Regions from separate parts of the Ferdinandcohnia sp. FSL W7-1320 genome, predicted to be linked through region 3. Evidence: riboswitches for the same ligand, from Rfam matches in the RefSeq annotation. Region 3 holds a riboswitch; each other region holds the start of a gene.
What was found. A riboswitch is a leader RNA that binds a small molecule or an ion and turns the genes downstream of it on or off. The one in region 3 is predicted to bind cobalamin.

Region 1 (4,217 bases), 1.5 Mb from region 3:
TTCTGGAAAACCATTATTTAGTTCATTGGACAAATTTGACTCCGGGTGTGGATGGCCTAGCTTCACAAAGCCTATTAAGCATCAAGAAGTCCTTGAAAAACTAGATACGTCCCATGGGATGAGACGCATTGAAGTCAGAAGCTCATCAGCAGACTCTCATTTAGGACACGTATTTGATGATGGACCACGTGATAAAGGCGGGCTTCGATATTGCATTAACTCTGCAGCACTTAAATTTATCCCAACTGAAAAGCTAAATGAAGAAGGCTATGGGGAATACCTTCGGTTATTTAAATAATTTAGAAAACGTTCCTGGAGACTTCTCTAGGACGTTTTTTTATATTTAAAGCATCAATGCTACAATGGATATGGTTTTACATATATTATCAGGTGATTGTAAATGCAAAGAAGAAATCGATCTATTTACTGGTTTTTGATTATGAAATGATTATAAAACGGTATAACGGGGAGTGAAGACATGGATAAACTCATGTTGCTTTCACAAATTAATTTACTAGATGAGCTACCAGAAGAGGAATTAAAGAAGTTAGACGAAGTAACGGTAACCGTCCCTATTAAAAAAGGTACAATTATCTTAAGTCCGACTCAACAAATGAGGTCGTTGTTTTTCTTGAAAAAAGGACAGGTTCGTTTATATAAGATATCCTCAACAGGAAAGGAATTCACAATTGATCTTTTAAGTGAAGGTAATATCTTTGGAGAAACTTCTAGTTTTTCCTTAACAGAATCTAACATTTATGCAGAAGCGATGGTTGATTCCTATGTTTGCTCGCTAGCAAAGGAGCGTTTTGAACAGTTACTACGTCAACATCCCGATATTTCGTTAAAACTTATAACTATACTGACCTCAAAGTTAAAAGAAGTGTACGAAATAACAGAAAGCATTGCTTATAAAGATGTCAAATATCGAATTCTTTTACTTTTTATGCAGTTAAGTAACCGATTTGGTGTAAGAAGTGGGGAATGGCAAACAGTTGAGGTCAAGATTACTCAGCATGACATCGCAAGTATGATCGGGTCATCAAGAGAAACTGTTAGTTTATTATTAGGAGAATTAGAAAGGGAACAAGTCATTGCAAGGAAGCCATTAAAAATTAATACAGCTCTGGCTAAGAAAGTGTATGGGGTAGAGGAGGGGTAATCAATACCTACTTTCATATCATGTTTATAAAGGAAAAGGCTTGGAGCATACTATACAAAGCACAGTGATTTAAGTAGCGTTAAAAATGAAAAAGGGGTGGTGTAAGATGAAAAGGCAGCTTCCACCTGGGCAATTTGAAACAGAAAAATGGCCAATTCTGCACACAGGGGATGTTCCCGAGTTTAATGAAATCACATGGAATTTCAGACTTTTTGGAGAAGTGAAGCAAGAAAAGTCCTTATCCTATAAGGAATTCATGGAGCTTCCAAAAACCATATCAACCGTAAACATGCATTGTGTTACCACATGGTCTAAATTTGATACAACTTTTGAAGGCATTGCGCTTAGAGAGTTATTGAAATTAGTTGAAATGAATGAAAGCGTAAAATACATCAAAATTTACGGTTACTCCAATAGGGAGAGATTTGGTTATTCTGCAAACTTACCGCTAGAGCCTTTATTAGGGGACGATTCTTTATTTGTATTCCGATGGAAGGATAAAAATCATGAATGGCAAGATATTGATCTAAAACATGGTTATCCACTACGGTTTATTCCACCAGAAGAATTTTATCTATGGAAAGGCACAAAGTGGGTTTCAGGGATAGAGTTTATGAAGGAAGACGAGGCTGGTTATTGGGAAGAGCGTGGCTATTCGATGACGGCCAATCCATTTAAAGAAGAGCGATACCGTTAACACAGTTAAGTACATAAACTTTTTTATACTTTGCTTCCCATTAAATAAAATAGACGTGTTTATCGGCACGTCTATTTCCTATTAAATGATTGATTCTCAAAGGTTTTCTTCAACTGTATTGGTTAATTCTATTATACTTCATAAAAGGAACTGACATGACCTTAACTCCTATTTACAAAACAATAGGGTTGTATTATAATTTCTCAGAATACAAAAAAATGAATATTTCGCAAATAGGTTTCTTACCATTCTTCTAATGAGAGAATGTGAGACTAAGAGGGAAGTTGGTGTAAGTCCAACACGGTCCCGCCACTGTAAGCGAGGAGGAAGGTTACAAATATCCACTGTGTAAGTAACATGGGAAGGAGTAACCGACCGTTGATTCGCAAGTCAGGAGACCTGCCTATTTTGTTTTTTAAGCTTCCTCGAGGAAAGGAACGTTTAAAGTGCAAATAAATGATCATATGATACTATATTTGTTATATTAGGATTGCTTTATTGGAGTTCTAAGCAAATAACCTTTATTATGCCTTTACGAAACGCTCTTCCTGTGGAATGGCGTTTTTTTGTGTTCAAAATTTGAAGGGGGATAAAAAAATGAAGGAAATGTTGAAAAAATGGGGTCTGTTTAGTCTTATTTTTCTTTTTACCATGGGTATTGTTGCAGGTTGTGGTACAAAAGAAAAAACGGCTCAAGATGAAAAGGCTCCAAAAACCGTTGAAAATGTTGAAGGGGAGAACGCTAATCAAGAGTTCCCTATCACGATTATAGACAGTGCTGATCGAGAAGTTACGATTGATGAAGAACCTGAATCAATTGTCTCCATACAGGCAAGTAATACAGAAATTGCATTTGCACTTGGCCTAGGAGAAAAAATCATTGGAGTTTCGGATTACGATAATTATCCATCAGAAGCACTTGAAATACAAAAAGTAGGTGCACAGGATATCAATGCAGAATTGGTTCTTTCACTTCTTCCGGACCTAGCTCTTGTTACTGATTATCATTACAATACACATCCTGAAATATTAAAGCAGTTTGAAGATGCAGGAATTGATGTGATTGTCGTTGGAAGTGCTTCTTCATTTGAAGATGCGTATGAACATATAGAAATGATTGGGAAAGCTACAGGAACTGCGACTGAGGCAAACGAAATTGTGACAAATATGAAGCAACGCTTTGATGAAATCAAGGAAAAAGCTTCAGCTATTACAGATAAAAAGAAAGTCTGGGTTGAGGTTTCGCCAGCACCAGATATTTTTACAACAGGAACCAATACGTTTATTCATGAAATGCTTGAGGCAATTCAAGCTATTAATGCAGCAGAGGAGCATGAAGGGTGGGTACAGTTAACAGAGGAGGAAATTGTCCAATTAAATCCTGATGTCATCATTACAACGTATGGCTACTACATAGATAATCCAACTGAAGAAGTATATGGGCGTGAAGGCTGGTCTGAAGTTCCTGCAGTTAAAAATAAACAGGTCTTTGATGTTGATAATGATACGGTTACGAGACCAGGTCCTCGGTTAATTGAAGGAGTCGAGACTCTTGCGAAGCTTATTTATCCAGAAGTTTTTAATAAATAAAATTACGTGGTTATATATTCTAAGTGGAGGGTTTGTACTTAGTACAGCCCTCCTAGGCGTATTCATTAGTAGTGTCCACGTGCCTGTTCCAACCATTTTACATATTGTGCTAGACAACACATTTGGTTGGGGCTGGCTTAATGAGGTTGCTAGAAATGAAGAAATGATCATTTGGAATATCCGATTACCTAGGGTATTGCTGGCATTTTTTGTTGGTGCGTCTCTTGGATTAGCGGGTGCAGCATTCCAAGGATTATTACGTAACCCATTAGCGGATCCATATACAATCGGGGTTTCATCTGGTGCATCTCTTGGTGCAGTAATTGTTTTATTTTTTCAGTTTACGATTTTGGGGTTAGGAAACTTTACTCTTCCTATTGTTGCAATCGTATGTGGTTTTATTTCACTCCTTATTGTATTCGGACTTGTTCGATTGAGTAGTCGAAGCTTAGCGATTGAAACCATTATCTTGGCGGGGATAATTGTAAGTTCTTTTATTGGAGCAGTTGTTTCCCTCATTATTTCACTAAGCGACCAAGATTCAATGACTCAAATTATCTATTGGTTATATGGAAGTGTAGGACTAAGAGGCTGGAGTCATGTTCAGTTGATTCTTCCATTTATGTTGTGTGGTTCCTTTATTTTGTTCTACCATTACCGGGAGTTGAATGCGTTAGCTCTTGGGGAGGAGGCGGCAGATCATATTGGGGTTGATGTGAAGAAAGGAAAGTTGTATATCCTAATCGGAGCCTCATTATTAACGGGAGC
Region 2 (4,217 bases), 380 kb from region 3:
TTGGTGCCCCTTTTTCAATAGCTTTCATTTGAGTGGCAATATGTGCTAATACACAATTTTGTGTCGGAATTTCCCACTGCCTCATAAAATCATGTGTCATGTGTAAAATCCTAGATACAGATTCTACTGAATCGTTATTAGGATTGACTCCAATTACTGCATCCCCTGCCCCGTACGAAAGTCCTTCCTTTAAAGAAGCAAGAATTCCTTCTAGATTGTCATTTGGATGGTTAGGCTGACAGCGAAAAGCTAAACGGCCTTGTTCCCCAATTGTTGTGTTGCAGTGAGCAGTCGGTCTAACTTTCTGTGAAGCCATCACCAAATCGATACTGGACATTAACTTTGCAACAGAAGAAATCATTTCACTCGTTAGCCCTTTACTAATTCGTAGCAGTTGGGAAGAACCTGTGTTGTGCGAGAGGATGTATTCCCTTAATTCACCAACTGTCCAACCCGAGATTTCTTGATAAATATATTGATTAATATCATCATAGATAATCCTTGTCACTTCGTCTGATTCATATGGAATCACTGGTTCCTTGTAAATGTCCTTTAAGGTTAACTCACTTAAAACAAATTTTGCTGCCATACGCTCCAAATTCGAACGAGCTGCAATACCCGCCATAATATCCCCAGATTTCTCCTCACTTGCTTTTGCTAAAATTTCTTTAATGGACTGAAATTGATACACTTCATTTTTCAATGTACATTTAAACATCTTTAAGCCTCCAATCTATTTACTCTTCTTCACAATTCAGGATTCAGAAAGCGCTAACAATAATAAGTTAAATAAAAAAGGCACCTTAACAACAAGCCATAAAAATGGCTTCAGTTAAGGCACCTTTACCTGAACGTTTCACTTTTTAACAATTATAGCAAAGAGTGTAAAAACTTGAAAGGTTGTTTTTCGTAATGTTATATAATTGCAGGTTTGATCACTTTTCTATTTTATTCGACCGATAATCCATTCCAAACAATTTATATTTTTTCAGAGACCCCGGTAGCATCTTAAGCAATCCAACCGGCAATTTCTCGCAGTCTGCTTTCGACCTTTTAAAGCGGAACAACTCCTTTACCAATCTCTAACATAACGAGGGACGATTCAATTGTTACGTTTTTGTTTTTCGTTAAGCAAGGTCTCCAAAATTTCCATAAACCTACTTCGAATGTCGTCATTGTTTTGGTATTCGTAAGCTCAGCTGCAATCCATTTTTCCCGTCCCTCTTATACCAAGGTAGTTTCGGGCTCCCATTTTGTTTTCCAATCTCGGAGCGAATTACCATCATAGGCTATTATCCGGCTACATCGGTTATTCTCTTCTCCTACTTACTTCCTTCCCGAGAAGGCACCGCCAATAACGAGTTGCATTTCCAGTCCCCTTCATACTGCATTGATAATAAAACACCCTGACCATGTGAAACCGAATCCTCCCAAAAGGTTTTTAAAGCTAAGTATTTTGATACTATGTAGCGAATGACACCCACATGGGTAATGACAAGAATATGCTTCCTCTCATTAGTTGGACGTTCCATTACTTGTAGAAATAAATCATGGAGAAAGGCATCAATTCTTGATTTGAAGGTTTCCGCTGCCTCACCGTTTGGTATTGGTATTGCTTCCCAATCATCAAGCCACTCCTGCTAACGTGGCTCATTTTTTAAGTGATGATATGTTTTTCCCTCCCAATCACCAAAGTCTATTTCTCTTAATCTTGAATCTATAGTAGCTTCCGTCGAAATATTTAAATAATCAAATGTTTCTTGGCACCGTCGTAAATCACTAGTAAAGATAGAATCAAATTCCTGCTTTACTAAATCTCTTTTTAACTCTAAAAGTTGATGTAGTTCACTTTTTATAACTTGTCGGTCCGCATGCCCTAAATACCGTTTTTCCTGATTCCAGTCGGTTATCCCATGACGAACGAGAAATAAGTCCACATTATAGCAAGTCCCCATAATTCGCCTCCTTCTATTACGGTACCAAGTAAATCTCCATCTGTGCCTTTAAGATCCCATTATCGATCTGATAATAGAAGAACAAAACTCAATTAGCTATTTTCCCCTCCTGTTTTTGAACGCCCAAAAACGCTTTCCCTCAGGAAAGCGTTGTGAAAAGGCAATTTATATACTGCTCGTATATAAAACTTGCAATCTATCTATTAAATAGCAAACATATATTATTTAGAGATTGCCGCTCTTTAAACATTCCTTTCCTCGAGGAAGCTTAAACAAAACAAATAGGCAGGTCTCCTGACTTGCAAATTAACGGTTGGATACTCCTTCCCATGCTAGTTGCACAGTGGATAAAACGTAACCTTCCTCCTTGCTTACAGTGGCGGGACCGTGTTGGAATTGCACCAACTTCCCTCTTAGTCTTAATTGGCTCACTAGGAGCACATTAAGAAACCTATTTGTTAATATTCGTTTTTTTATTCTAACTGCATTATAGTCCAATCATATACATTTGTAAAATATTGTTACTTCCGAAGCAAAGTAAATCGTAAGGTAATTTGAACCTACTTAAATTACTTTAGTTACATATGGTATTCGGATAAACACTATCAAAATAGACCTTATGTTAATCCAATGATTCTACGGTAGATTAGAGATTGCCATTCACGTCCACCCCATCTATCCAGTAAAGTCTCCTTACACTATATATATTTAAAAATATTTTAATCTCTAAAGTAAAAACTGTGACAATCATAAAATAGTTGTCACAGCCATTTATTTTAGAGCAATGTTTTATTCACCCAACTGTTGAATTTGATCTATTGTATTCGTTACATTCTGCAACGTTTGAAATAACTCACTATTTTCGAGTAGAGCTGGATCTAATTGTCCATTTTCGATATTATCTAAATAAAGGTTAATGCCTTCCTCTGCTTGCTGGTTATAATCAACGATTTGTTGATGAAGGTCCTCTGCGACTCCTGGTGGCTGAAGTGAGTTAAATGAATCCATGTCTTCCTGCATTTCAGTTAGCATTGTTTCAAGATCTGCTCTTGCTTGCTCATCGGTAACAGCCTGTTCTGCTAGGCTAGGAGCCTCGTTAACAAAAGTACTAACCTCATTGACATAATCTGTTGCCTCATTCACATACGATAATGTATTATTAACATCCTCTAGGACGGAACAAGCCCCAAGAAATAGTAACCCTATTAAAGAAAAAACTAAAAATCGTTTCTTCACTCTATCCCCTCCTATTTTTTTCATACTATATATACGATACAAAACGGGAAAGGTTTCATTTTTCTTAAACTGACCCTTGTCTCCAAACTTTAGTAAAAATACGAATGATCAAAAAGAACAATGTGCTTGCGATTCCCGATTCCATCACCTTTCAAATCCCAATATGGTAAAAAGTCAACTTTGATATGGTCGATATATAGTGGTTCATCCATGAGATGATGAAAAACATCATCTTCTCGTTCAGTTCCACTATATTCGATGACAATATCCAAATCACTTTCGGCATGAAAATTGCTGTATAAACGACTCCCGATAATGGCTATCTTTATTATTTCAAGATCAAAATCGTCAAGTGTCTCGTTAACATGAGACATGATCATTGATGCTATTTCACTCTTGGAATATTGACTTAACCCGTACACCTCAACAGTACCCAGAAAGACACCTCTATTCTTCTTTTAAATAATGTATACAACTTTAGTAGTAACCGTGTGTCCCAATTTTTAGTTTTTCCTTTAGGACACTCATCACTTATTGACTGTCCACTCTGTGTGATAACCATTAAGAAGTAATGAGGTAACCTTGGTTTTGAATGTCTACATTAAATTGGATATCCATTTTCAAATTTGTATAGTATTTTGTTCTCCAATTTTTTAATTCCTTACGTGTTAATTCTCTCCGAAAGAATTGACCTATTCCAAAAATATCTGCCTTATTCTCTTTTGTTTTTGAAATCATATTGTTAAATCGTTCACTAAGTGCTTGGTTTAATTCCCTTTTAATTTCATTTAGAGACGGCTCTCCTCTTGTTTCCAATATCACTACCTTCAACTTAATTTTGCTTTTTAAGAAGGGTTGGTTGTTATGCATCGAACCTTTGTGGTGGATTGAATTATTAACAATCCGAACAGTTGCTTTTTCCATAACCTCAATTTCTCCTGAACTACTTTCGCCTTTAAAAATATTATATAATAGCGTTTCATCCGGACTTATTTGATCTACCATTTTCCCATTTTTAACGATGGC
Region 3 (4,217 bases):
AAAGCCACATCATACGGATACTATCTTTTAAAAGCGCCTCGATTTTACGTCCAGAAAAGACAGACTGCGAATACGCACATAAGATAATTTTTAACATCATGCGTGGATGATAAGCAGGGCAACCTTCATTTCGAAGAAATGGTTCAAGTGCTTCAGCTGGAATACTTTCAACTAAGTTATGTACATGGAAGGCAATATCATTCTCTTGTAATTTTACTTCTAAATTTAAAGGCAAAATTAATTGATTCATGTTATAATCTTTAAACATAAGGACACTTCTTTCTGTTTGGATTTGGTGTGGTAACTTAATTTTAACAAAGAATGTCCTTATTTTTTATTTAAAAATAATCAAAGCCTGTGAAATTTTACTCATGGTAAAATTCCACAGGCTTTTTCATTTCAGAGGAGGGTTTTGTCCCAGCCTCTTTTATTTAAATGACCTAATAAATATTTCTAAAGGATTTTTACAAAAATTGTTGAATTACTTTCTTAGTAAAATAAGGGAGTTATTCGAATGATTACGTACAGCTTGTTAAGAGGAAAAAAGGTTCAGCTTGTCAGAATTAAAGAAGATGATGTACCGATTATTGTAAGTTGGTATGAGGACCAAGAGTTTCTTAGAAATCTAGATACTTTACCATCTTTCCCTAAACATCCTTCTGCTTTTAAAGAGTGGGTTGAGCAGAAAAACGAGAAGGAGTTTGTTTTTGGGATTAAAGAATTGGAGACAGAGAAATTAGTTGGATTTGTGGACATTGACAGCATTATTTGGCCACATCGAAATGCTTGGCTTGCAATCGCAATTGGTGGAGAAGGAAACCGTAATCGAGGGCTTGGATACGAAGCCATGCAACTCGTGTTGGATTTTGCTTTCAAAGAGTTAAATCTTCATAGAATCCAATTAACCGTTTTTCAGTATAATGAGAGGGCCATCGCCTTATATGAAAAGTTGGGATTTGTTAGAGAAGGCACATCAAGAGAATTTCTAGAGCGTGACGGGAAGCGATTTGATATGTACTTTTATGGGCTGCTAAAACATGAATGGAAGAAATAAAAAATAATTCCCCTAGAAGCTAGGGGAATTTAATCTACTTCATTTCATAGTTTAAGTCCCAAATAATCCCGAATTGGTCCTTTACTTTTGCATATTTTGCCCCCCAAAAAGTATCCTGTAATTCCATGAACACAGTGCCTTTTTGCTTTAGGTCATTGTAGGTTTTCGTAATTTCCTCTTCACTTTCAAATTCCAAAACTAAAGAGATATTGTTTCCAAAGGATACACTTTGGTCGGGAGAGTCATCTGATACCATTAGTAAGAGTTCGTTCTTTTTGAACTTACCATGAATAAGTCGGTCATTAGCCCAATCCTGAGTTTCATAGCCTGCTTGAGCATATGTTTGAACATCCAATATTTCGCCCTTAAATATTTCCTGATAATATTCCAAGGCTTCTTTCGCATTCCCATTAAACATTAAATAAGGTGTCGCTTGTCCTTTCATTCACAAAACACTCCTTTTTAATATCAGCAAGTTGCCCTACACTATGTTTTCTATTTACTAAAGAAATCATACACGATTGTATATTTTTTCCTCATGAATCATTATAATTAAATATAATACAAAATACAAGAACGAATGTTCTTTTCGGAGGTGCGTTTTGTTTATCAGAAGACTTTTGCCAGAGGATGCTGAAAGCTATTTTAGGTTGCGATTACAAGCTCTAACAACTGACCCTGATGCATTTTTAGTTACGTATGATGAAGCAAAAAATAAAGATAACCCAATAGGAGAGTACAAGAAAAGTTTTCAATCTGAAGAAATAATAACGTTTGGGGCATTCGAAGGAGAACATTTAGTGGGTATGGTAACCTTAGTCAGGGAAACACGGCGAAAAATAAGACATAGGGCTAATATTGTGGCGATGTATGTTGATGATGAAAAAAGAGGCAAGGGAATTGCAAATGCATTGCTAAATGAAGCTATTAAAATGGCAGTAAATCTCCCTGAAATCGAGCAGATATATTTAACAGTAGATGCGGAGAATAAACCAGCTAAAGAATTGTACAAAAAACTAGGTTTTCAAACATTTGCTGTAGATAAAAAGGGCATTAAATACAATGGACAATATCGGGATGAAGAGCTCATGGTATTATTTCTCGAGAAATAATTGTCAATTTTTGTCTTGCTAAAATAATAGGTGTCCCTTATTATTAAATGTGATAGTATATATTGATAGAATTTGAATGTTAACAACTACATATTGTGTTTAGCCTTGGGGAAAAGATGCCATTTGTGCTTAAAAGGGAATCTGGTGAAAATCCAGAACTGCCCCCGCAACTGTAAATGCTGACGAAATGAACAGACCACTGTATAAGATAACTTAAATAAAGGTACTTATATGGGAAGGGTTCAAAGTAGAGCGACGCATGAGTCAGGAGACCTGTCTTTTCTTAAGATGTTTCACCTTCTTCGGGGATTGGGAAGATGAAACGGTGGCGACAGGTAGAGCAACTCTTGTGCTCTCTTGATGTTATCGTTTCATCCGCTCAATTGAATTGGGCGGATTTTTTATTTTAACGAATAAATTGTTAAGGGAGAGAAATAGATGAATAATACAACACAAGGGGAATTGGATTCCATTTTACACTCGCTTGAATATGCAGAAAGTACCTACCAGCTTGACACTACCGAAATTCGAAACAAACTGCAGGAAATAAATTTTAATACAGTTGAAGCGAACCAGCATGCACTTTTTTATTCCTTAAACAAAATTGCCATGGATCAACCCAACTGGACATATTTAGCGGCTAATCTCTATTTAAATGAACTGTATGAAAAAGCTGCAACGAATCGAAATTACAACAGGGCTCTAAAATACGGAAGTTTGTATGAGTTGCTACAGGAACTTACATCAAAAGGAATATATTCTGATGAATTATTAAACTCCTATTCTAAGGAAGAGATACTTGAACTAGGAGATGTAATTGATCCAGATAAAGATCATTTGTTTACATACATCGGTTTATTTTTATTAGCGGATCGGTATCTTGCAAGGGATTATGAAAGAAATATTTACGAACTTCCACAGGAGCGATTCATGATAATTGCAATGACATTAATGGAGCATGAGGAAAGGGAGGTTCGACTTACTTACGTGAAAGAAGCCTATTGGGCATTAAGTAATTTATATATGACAGTCGCCACACCAACTCTATCAAATGCAGGTAAAAGCTTTGGCCAGTTGTCCTCTTGTTTCATTGATACTGTTGAGGACTCACTTGATGGAATTTATTTAAACAATTGGGATATTGCTAGATTATCAAAAGATGGTGGTGGAATTGGCGTATACTATGGCAAGGTTCGCGCGTTAGGGTCTGACATAAAGAAATTCAAAGGAAATTCATCCGGAATCGTTCCTTGGATTCGCCTTATCAATGATACAGCAGTAAGTGTTGATCAATTAGGACAACGACAAGGAGCAATCGCCATCTATTTAGATCTCTTCCACAAAGATATTATGAATGGTTTTCTAGATTTAAAGACAAATAATGGAGATGAACGTCGTAAAGCTCACGACATCTTTACGGGGGTTTCGGTACCTGATTTGTTTATGGAAAAGCTGCAAGAGGTAGATGAAAACGGCAGAAGTATTGGGGAATGGCAAACTTTTTGTCCACATGAAGTAAAGCAAATCATGGGCTGGAGAGATGAGCAAGGAAATCCATTAGGGCTCGAGGACTTTTACGATGAACATGATAATAAATACTTTACCGAAAAATACTTGGAAGCTGTGAACCATCCACTTTTACCACGGAAATCCTATCGTGCGATGGATGTCATGGCAAGGATCATGATTGCTCAACTAGAAACAGGTACACCATATATGTTTTATCGTGATGAAGTAAATCGCCAGAATCCAAACAAGCACCTTCTAGGAACAGGACGTACTTCGATTTTCTGTAGTAATTTATGTACAGAAATCGCACAAAACATGTCCGCAACTGCGATTACGAAGGAGTATATTGACGATGAAGGAAATATTGTGATCATTCGAAAACCAGGTAAATTTGTGGTTTGTAATCTCTCATCTGTCAATCTACCAAGAGCTATTGGGGACGAGGTACTTGAACGTTTAATTCGAATTCAGGTTAGGATGCTTGATAATGTTGTCGATTTGAATACGATATCCGTTAAACAAGCTGATCTCACAAATAAGAA
Region 4 (4,217 bases), 1.9 Mb from region 3:
TGCGGTCTGAACTATCATTTATATAATACAGGTATGCCTTTTTGGTATCTTTTTCAACATCAATATAATTCTCAATGATACCCGTTTGCCCGATAGTAATTCCTTGTTGATTATTTTGGAAAAGTTCAACATGTTGATAGTCTTCTAACAAATAACGGAACGAACTAATTGTATGTGAAAATTCTGCAGCTTCAGCAGTAGCAAAAGACTCAGTATTAATTGAGTTATTTACGTCCACCCTTACAGCTTTTGAATTGTCTTTCGTTACAACTTCTGAAAAATCCTCAAAATATGAATTTGATATTTCGTCAATGCCCCATTCCTTGTTTTTACGAATAACTTCATTTACTCTTGGAACTGTCTTTTGCCATTGTTCAACAACATTTTCCCCGTTAGAATCGACGATTACCGAAACGACAGAAGGAAACATTACACCGCCCAAATACACACCATATGTTAGAAGGACTTCATTTTCCCCTACAGTTTTTACAGCGTAACTATTGCTTGGCTGTCCCTCAAATGAATATATTCCAGCCTCTTCATCTTGTTGTGGTTCCTCTTCTTTTTGCAATGTGCTAAATGATTCGTCCTTTGATGATGCTTCTCTATTCTCTGAATCCATAGTAATGTTTGTATTTTCTCTTGCCATTTGTGCTGAGTCGAAGCTTGAACTGTTCATATTATTAATGAAAGAAGGAGCTAAGATGAATAATAGAAGCGCTGCTGCTGCAGATGCAAGGGTAGGGACAAGCCACATTTTTCTCTTTTTCTTATTCATTTTAAGGGTTATATTTTGATAAATCTCTTGTGGCTTCCGTTTGTCTTTTACACCTGGCATTTGCGTAAGCATCTGCTCGAGTTGTTCATCACTCCACTTTGATTTTTTCATCATCTATCCCCTCCTTTACGCCTGATTCCTCCATATACTTCTTTAATACCTTTAGACCTCTGTGCTGAGTTGTCTTGACTTTACTCTCCGTCCACCCTAAAGCTTCAGCAGTCTCTGCAATCGAAAGTGATTGGATATATCGTAATATCAGTACCATACGCTGATCTGTTGTACAGTTTTCCAAGCAACGGTACATCATTTGAACTTGTTCATTTTGCAATGCTATTTCTTCCGGAAGTGGTGCAAAATCTTTTACCTCTTGACGACTCCAATCAAAGGAATCCATTATTCGCTGTTTCCACCCTTTTTGTTTCCGGAACGAATCAATCGCGACATGTCTTGCAATTGAAAACAACCATGTTTTTTCACTACTTTTTCCTTCGAATCTATCATATGATTTTAAAACTCTTATATAAACTTCCTGAACGAGATCTTCAGCTTGTTCACGATTTTTTACCATATAAAATAAGAAGGAGAAGACATCGTGATGATACTTTTCATATAGTTCCTCAAACAAGGAATCCATTTGCAAATCCTCCCGTTCATTTCATTAGTCGAATGTTTTATAAAAAAAGTTACACTCCCAATATAGTATGAATTAATAAAAAAAGGAAGAATATTTTGGTAATATTCTTCCTTACTTTGCAATTGTTACATTTTTTAAAAATAGTAATCTCAAGATTGGATATAGTATGAGAAAAAATACTCCGTTTCCAATTGCATGACTCATATCAAATGGTAATCCAGCTAAGTAATAGGCAAAGAACTTACCCGAGAATAAATAGAGAGGAATTGAGATGACAAAGCCATATAAGAAACCACAGAATACTGCATATATGGCTAATAATATGACAGGAATTCGATCTCGATACTTTCGTAATGCACCGCTGATTAACCCAATTATCCCCCATGCTATGATTTGGCCAATAGTCCATAAACCCATTCCCATTACAAGATTCGTTAATATAGAACCAAAAACAGCAACAATCACACCATAGATGGGACCCAAAAATAAGCTAGTTATCACGATAATCGCTGTCATAGGCTGAACATTCGGAAGGAATGTAAATGTAATACGACCTACAACGGACAATGCGATTAGCATCGATAAGAGCGTTAAGTTTTTAACGGATAAATTCATTATTCCCACTTATGGAGATCGAATTCGATCTTATCTTCAGGCTCTAATTTGTATTCATTAGCTCCTACCATAGCTTCTTCACCATTAACAGAATAAAACCATGATGTCTTTTCTTCTTCACTTCCTGCAACGCCATTAATGCTGGCAACAAAAGCACCATCGAATTGTGTTTCGACGTCAAAGTTTGCTTCCATGATGTCCATAACTGTAACTTCTTTTCCTGATTCAATTTTAATTTCTTTTTCTTCAATGATTTCTTCACCATTGTTTTTGGATATAACGACTGTAACAATCTCTGCTGCTTCTTCTTTATCTACAGTTTCAGCTTTGTTGTTGGAAGATTCATTTGTAGATGGGGCATTGCTGCATCCAAATAAAATTCCCAATGATAGTAAAGAAACTAATAGTTTTTTCATGTTTCTAGCTCCCCTTTTGTTAAAATATGTGTATGAATAAGTGTGTTATGCACCTAACATCGAATCAAATGCGCCTTGGCGTATTTGCGCCCGAGTTTTAGGCCCACAGGAAGTGGGTCATAAAGACGTTGCCACAGGATGTGGCGTTCTTAGTCTTTGATCTTACAGATCGAAAATTTCCTTTGAAAAGTCGTGTTATCCGCCGGAGGCTATTATTTTATTTCGCAGAAGTGTCTTGCTTCTGCGGAATAAAATAATAAAAGCTCACCCTTGGGGTGAGCTTTGAAGATATAACAGAAAAACAACAAAAAAGCATGGTGTTTTAACGCAAATTCCCGCACCCCGGAGAATTAAAAAAGGAATGAATTAGGCAGGTCTACTGACTTAAGCTTCTTCCTACTTTGAGTCCTTCCCATATGTTGAACAGCATTTGCCATCCAGTCATACAGTGGTTTTTCTCATTTCGTCCACTTTTACAGTTGCGGGGGCAGTTCTGGATTTACACCAGATTCCCTTTTAAGTCTTAGAGAGAATAAAGAAATATCTACATTCTCTGACACCTAAGATTCAATAAATATTTAATTTTCTATTTAACAATCCCTATATTACAAGAAGAGTTTTTATTTTACAAGGAAATTGTTTCTTATGGAACAAGAATCTTCGCCATGTTCTTTCAAATTATTCACTTTTTCGAGGGATTACGAATGTAAATGTCGTTCCTTCACCAAGCTTACTATGGACTGATATATTCCCGTTGTGTGCACTAACAATGTTTTTTACAATCGCAAGCCCTAAACCAGTACCAGATTTCCCTCTTGTTCTAGCCTTGTCCGCTTTATAGAAACGTTCAAATACAAAAGGTAAATCTTCTTCTGGAATACCAGAACCTGTATCTTTAATATCAACTTTTATTGAGGTTTCTTGACCAGTAACATGTACTTCAACCTGACCATTTTCATCGGTATGTCTAATCGCATTATCAATTAAGTTTGTAAAAACTTGCTCAATGCGATCAGAGTCTATATAAATTTCACCAATTTCGTCTACCTTTTTTGCAGTTAGAGTTATTTGATTATCCTTAGCTAAACCTTGAAATTTCCGAATCACACGATTAATAAGGGTATCGAAATCAACTTTTTCTTTATTTAAGGTAATATTCCCTGATTGCATTCTAGCTAAATCTAATAATTCGTTGACAAGTCGACCCATTCTTAATGACTCATCATAGATGACTTTGGTAATTTCCTTTCGCTCCTCCTCGGAGCTCGCTATGTCATCCATAATTGCTTCACTATAGCCCTGGAGCATTGCGATCGGAGTTCGCAGTTCGTGAGAAACATTTGCAATAAAATCTTCACGTAGCTTGTCCAAACGTCTTTCCTCCGTCATATCGCGAAGTACTGCAACGGCACCCCTTATATACGTCTGATTGTAAAGCGGACTCATTAAAATAACCCATGTTCTACCTTGAAGACTAATTTCAATAAATTGCTCCTTTTCAAATGTAACGGAACGTTGAAATAAATCCTTGACCTCTGGTGGAAGCTCCTGACCAACGTCCTGATACATACCTTGTTGGTAATACCAAGCTTGCAAAAAGCGTTCTGCAGGAGGGTTTGTTACCAATATCGTGCCATCACGATTTAAAGTGATAACTCCGTCCGCCATACTATTTAATATGCTTGCAAGTTGCTCTTTCTCCTGATTAAGGGCATTTATGTTATATTTCAACTGCCTCCCCATTTGGTTTAGTGCCATTCCTAAAGCGCCA

Region 1: another riboswitch for cobalamin. It lies ahead of NST91_RS12230 (ABC transporter substrate-binding protein); the one in region 3 lies ahead of NST91_RS19160 (ribonucleoside-diphosphate reductase subunit alpha).
Region 2: another riboswitch for cobalamin. It lies ahead of NST91_RS17350 (histidine phosphatase family protein); the one in region 3 lies ahead of NST91_RS19160 (ribonucleoside-diphosphate reductase subunit alpha).
Region 4: another riboswitch for cobalamin. It lies ahead of NST91_RS09965 (DUF4430 domain-containing protein); the one in region 3 lies ahead of NST91_RS19160 (ribonucleoside-diphosphate reductase subunit alpha).

Annotation. Positions count from the first base shown of each region.
Region 1 is NZ_JBBPAM010000001.1:2,414,799-2,419,015, forward strand. It holds gene msrA (peptide-methionine (S)-S-oxide reductase MsrA) at 1-298, shown strand, start outside; gene NST91_RS12220 (Crp/Fnr family transcriptional regulator) at 479-1,162, shown strand; gene NST91_RS12225 (molybdopterin-dependent oxidoreductase) at 1,269-1,859, shown strand; cobalamin riboswitch at 2,078-2,280, shown strand; gene NST91_RS12230 (ABC transporter substrate-binding protein) at 2,457-3,449, shown strand; gene NST91_RS12235 (FecCD family ABC transporter permease) at 3,412-4,217, shown strand, end outside.
Region 2 is NZ_JBBPAM010000001.1:3,502,990-3,507,206, forward strand. It holds gene NST91_RS17345 (ethanolamine ammonia-lyase subunit EutB) at 1-718, opposite strand, end outside; partial or broken gene NST91_RS17350 (histidine phosphatase family protein) at 1,323-1,955, opposite strand; cobalamin riboswitch at 2,223-2,425, opposite strand; gene NST91_RS17355 (DUF6376 family protein) at 2,745-3,191, opposite strand; gene NST91_RS17360 (nucleotidyltransferase domain-containing protein) at 3,281-3,613, opposite strand; gene NST91_RS17365 (Ger(x)C family spore germination protein) at 3,753-4,217, opposite strand, start outside.
Region 3 is NZ_JBBPAM010000001.1:3,881,011-3,885,227, reverse strand. It holds gene NST91_RS19180 (IS1182 family transposase) at 1-268, opposite strand, end outside; gene NST91_RS19175 (GNAT family N-acetyltransferase) at 515-1,054, shown strand; gene NST91_RS19170 (VOC family protein) at 1,089-1,499, opposite strand; gene NST91_RS19165 (GNAT family N-acetyltransferase) at 1,657-2,166, shown strand; cobalamin riboswitch at 2,264-2,461, shown strand; gene NST91_RS19160 (ribonucleoside-diphosphate reductase subunit alpha) at 2,605-4,217, shown strand, end outside.
Region 4 is NZ_JBBPAM010000001.1:1,981,742-1,985,958, reverse strand. It holds gene NST91_RS09980 (RsiX family anti-sigma factor) at 1-892, opposite strand, end outside; gene sigX (RNA polymerase sigma factor SigX) at 867-1,415, opposite strand; gene NST91_RS09970 (ECF transporter S component) at 1,527-2,030, opposite strand; gene NST91_RS09965 (DUF4430 domain-containing protein) at 2,030-2,446, opposite strand; cobalamin riboswitch at 2,799-3,023, opposite strand; gene NST91_RS09960 (ATP-binding protein) at 3,125-4,217, opposite strand, start outside.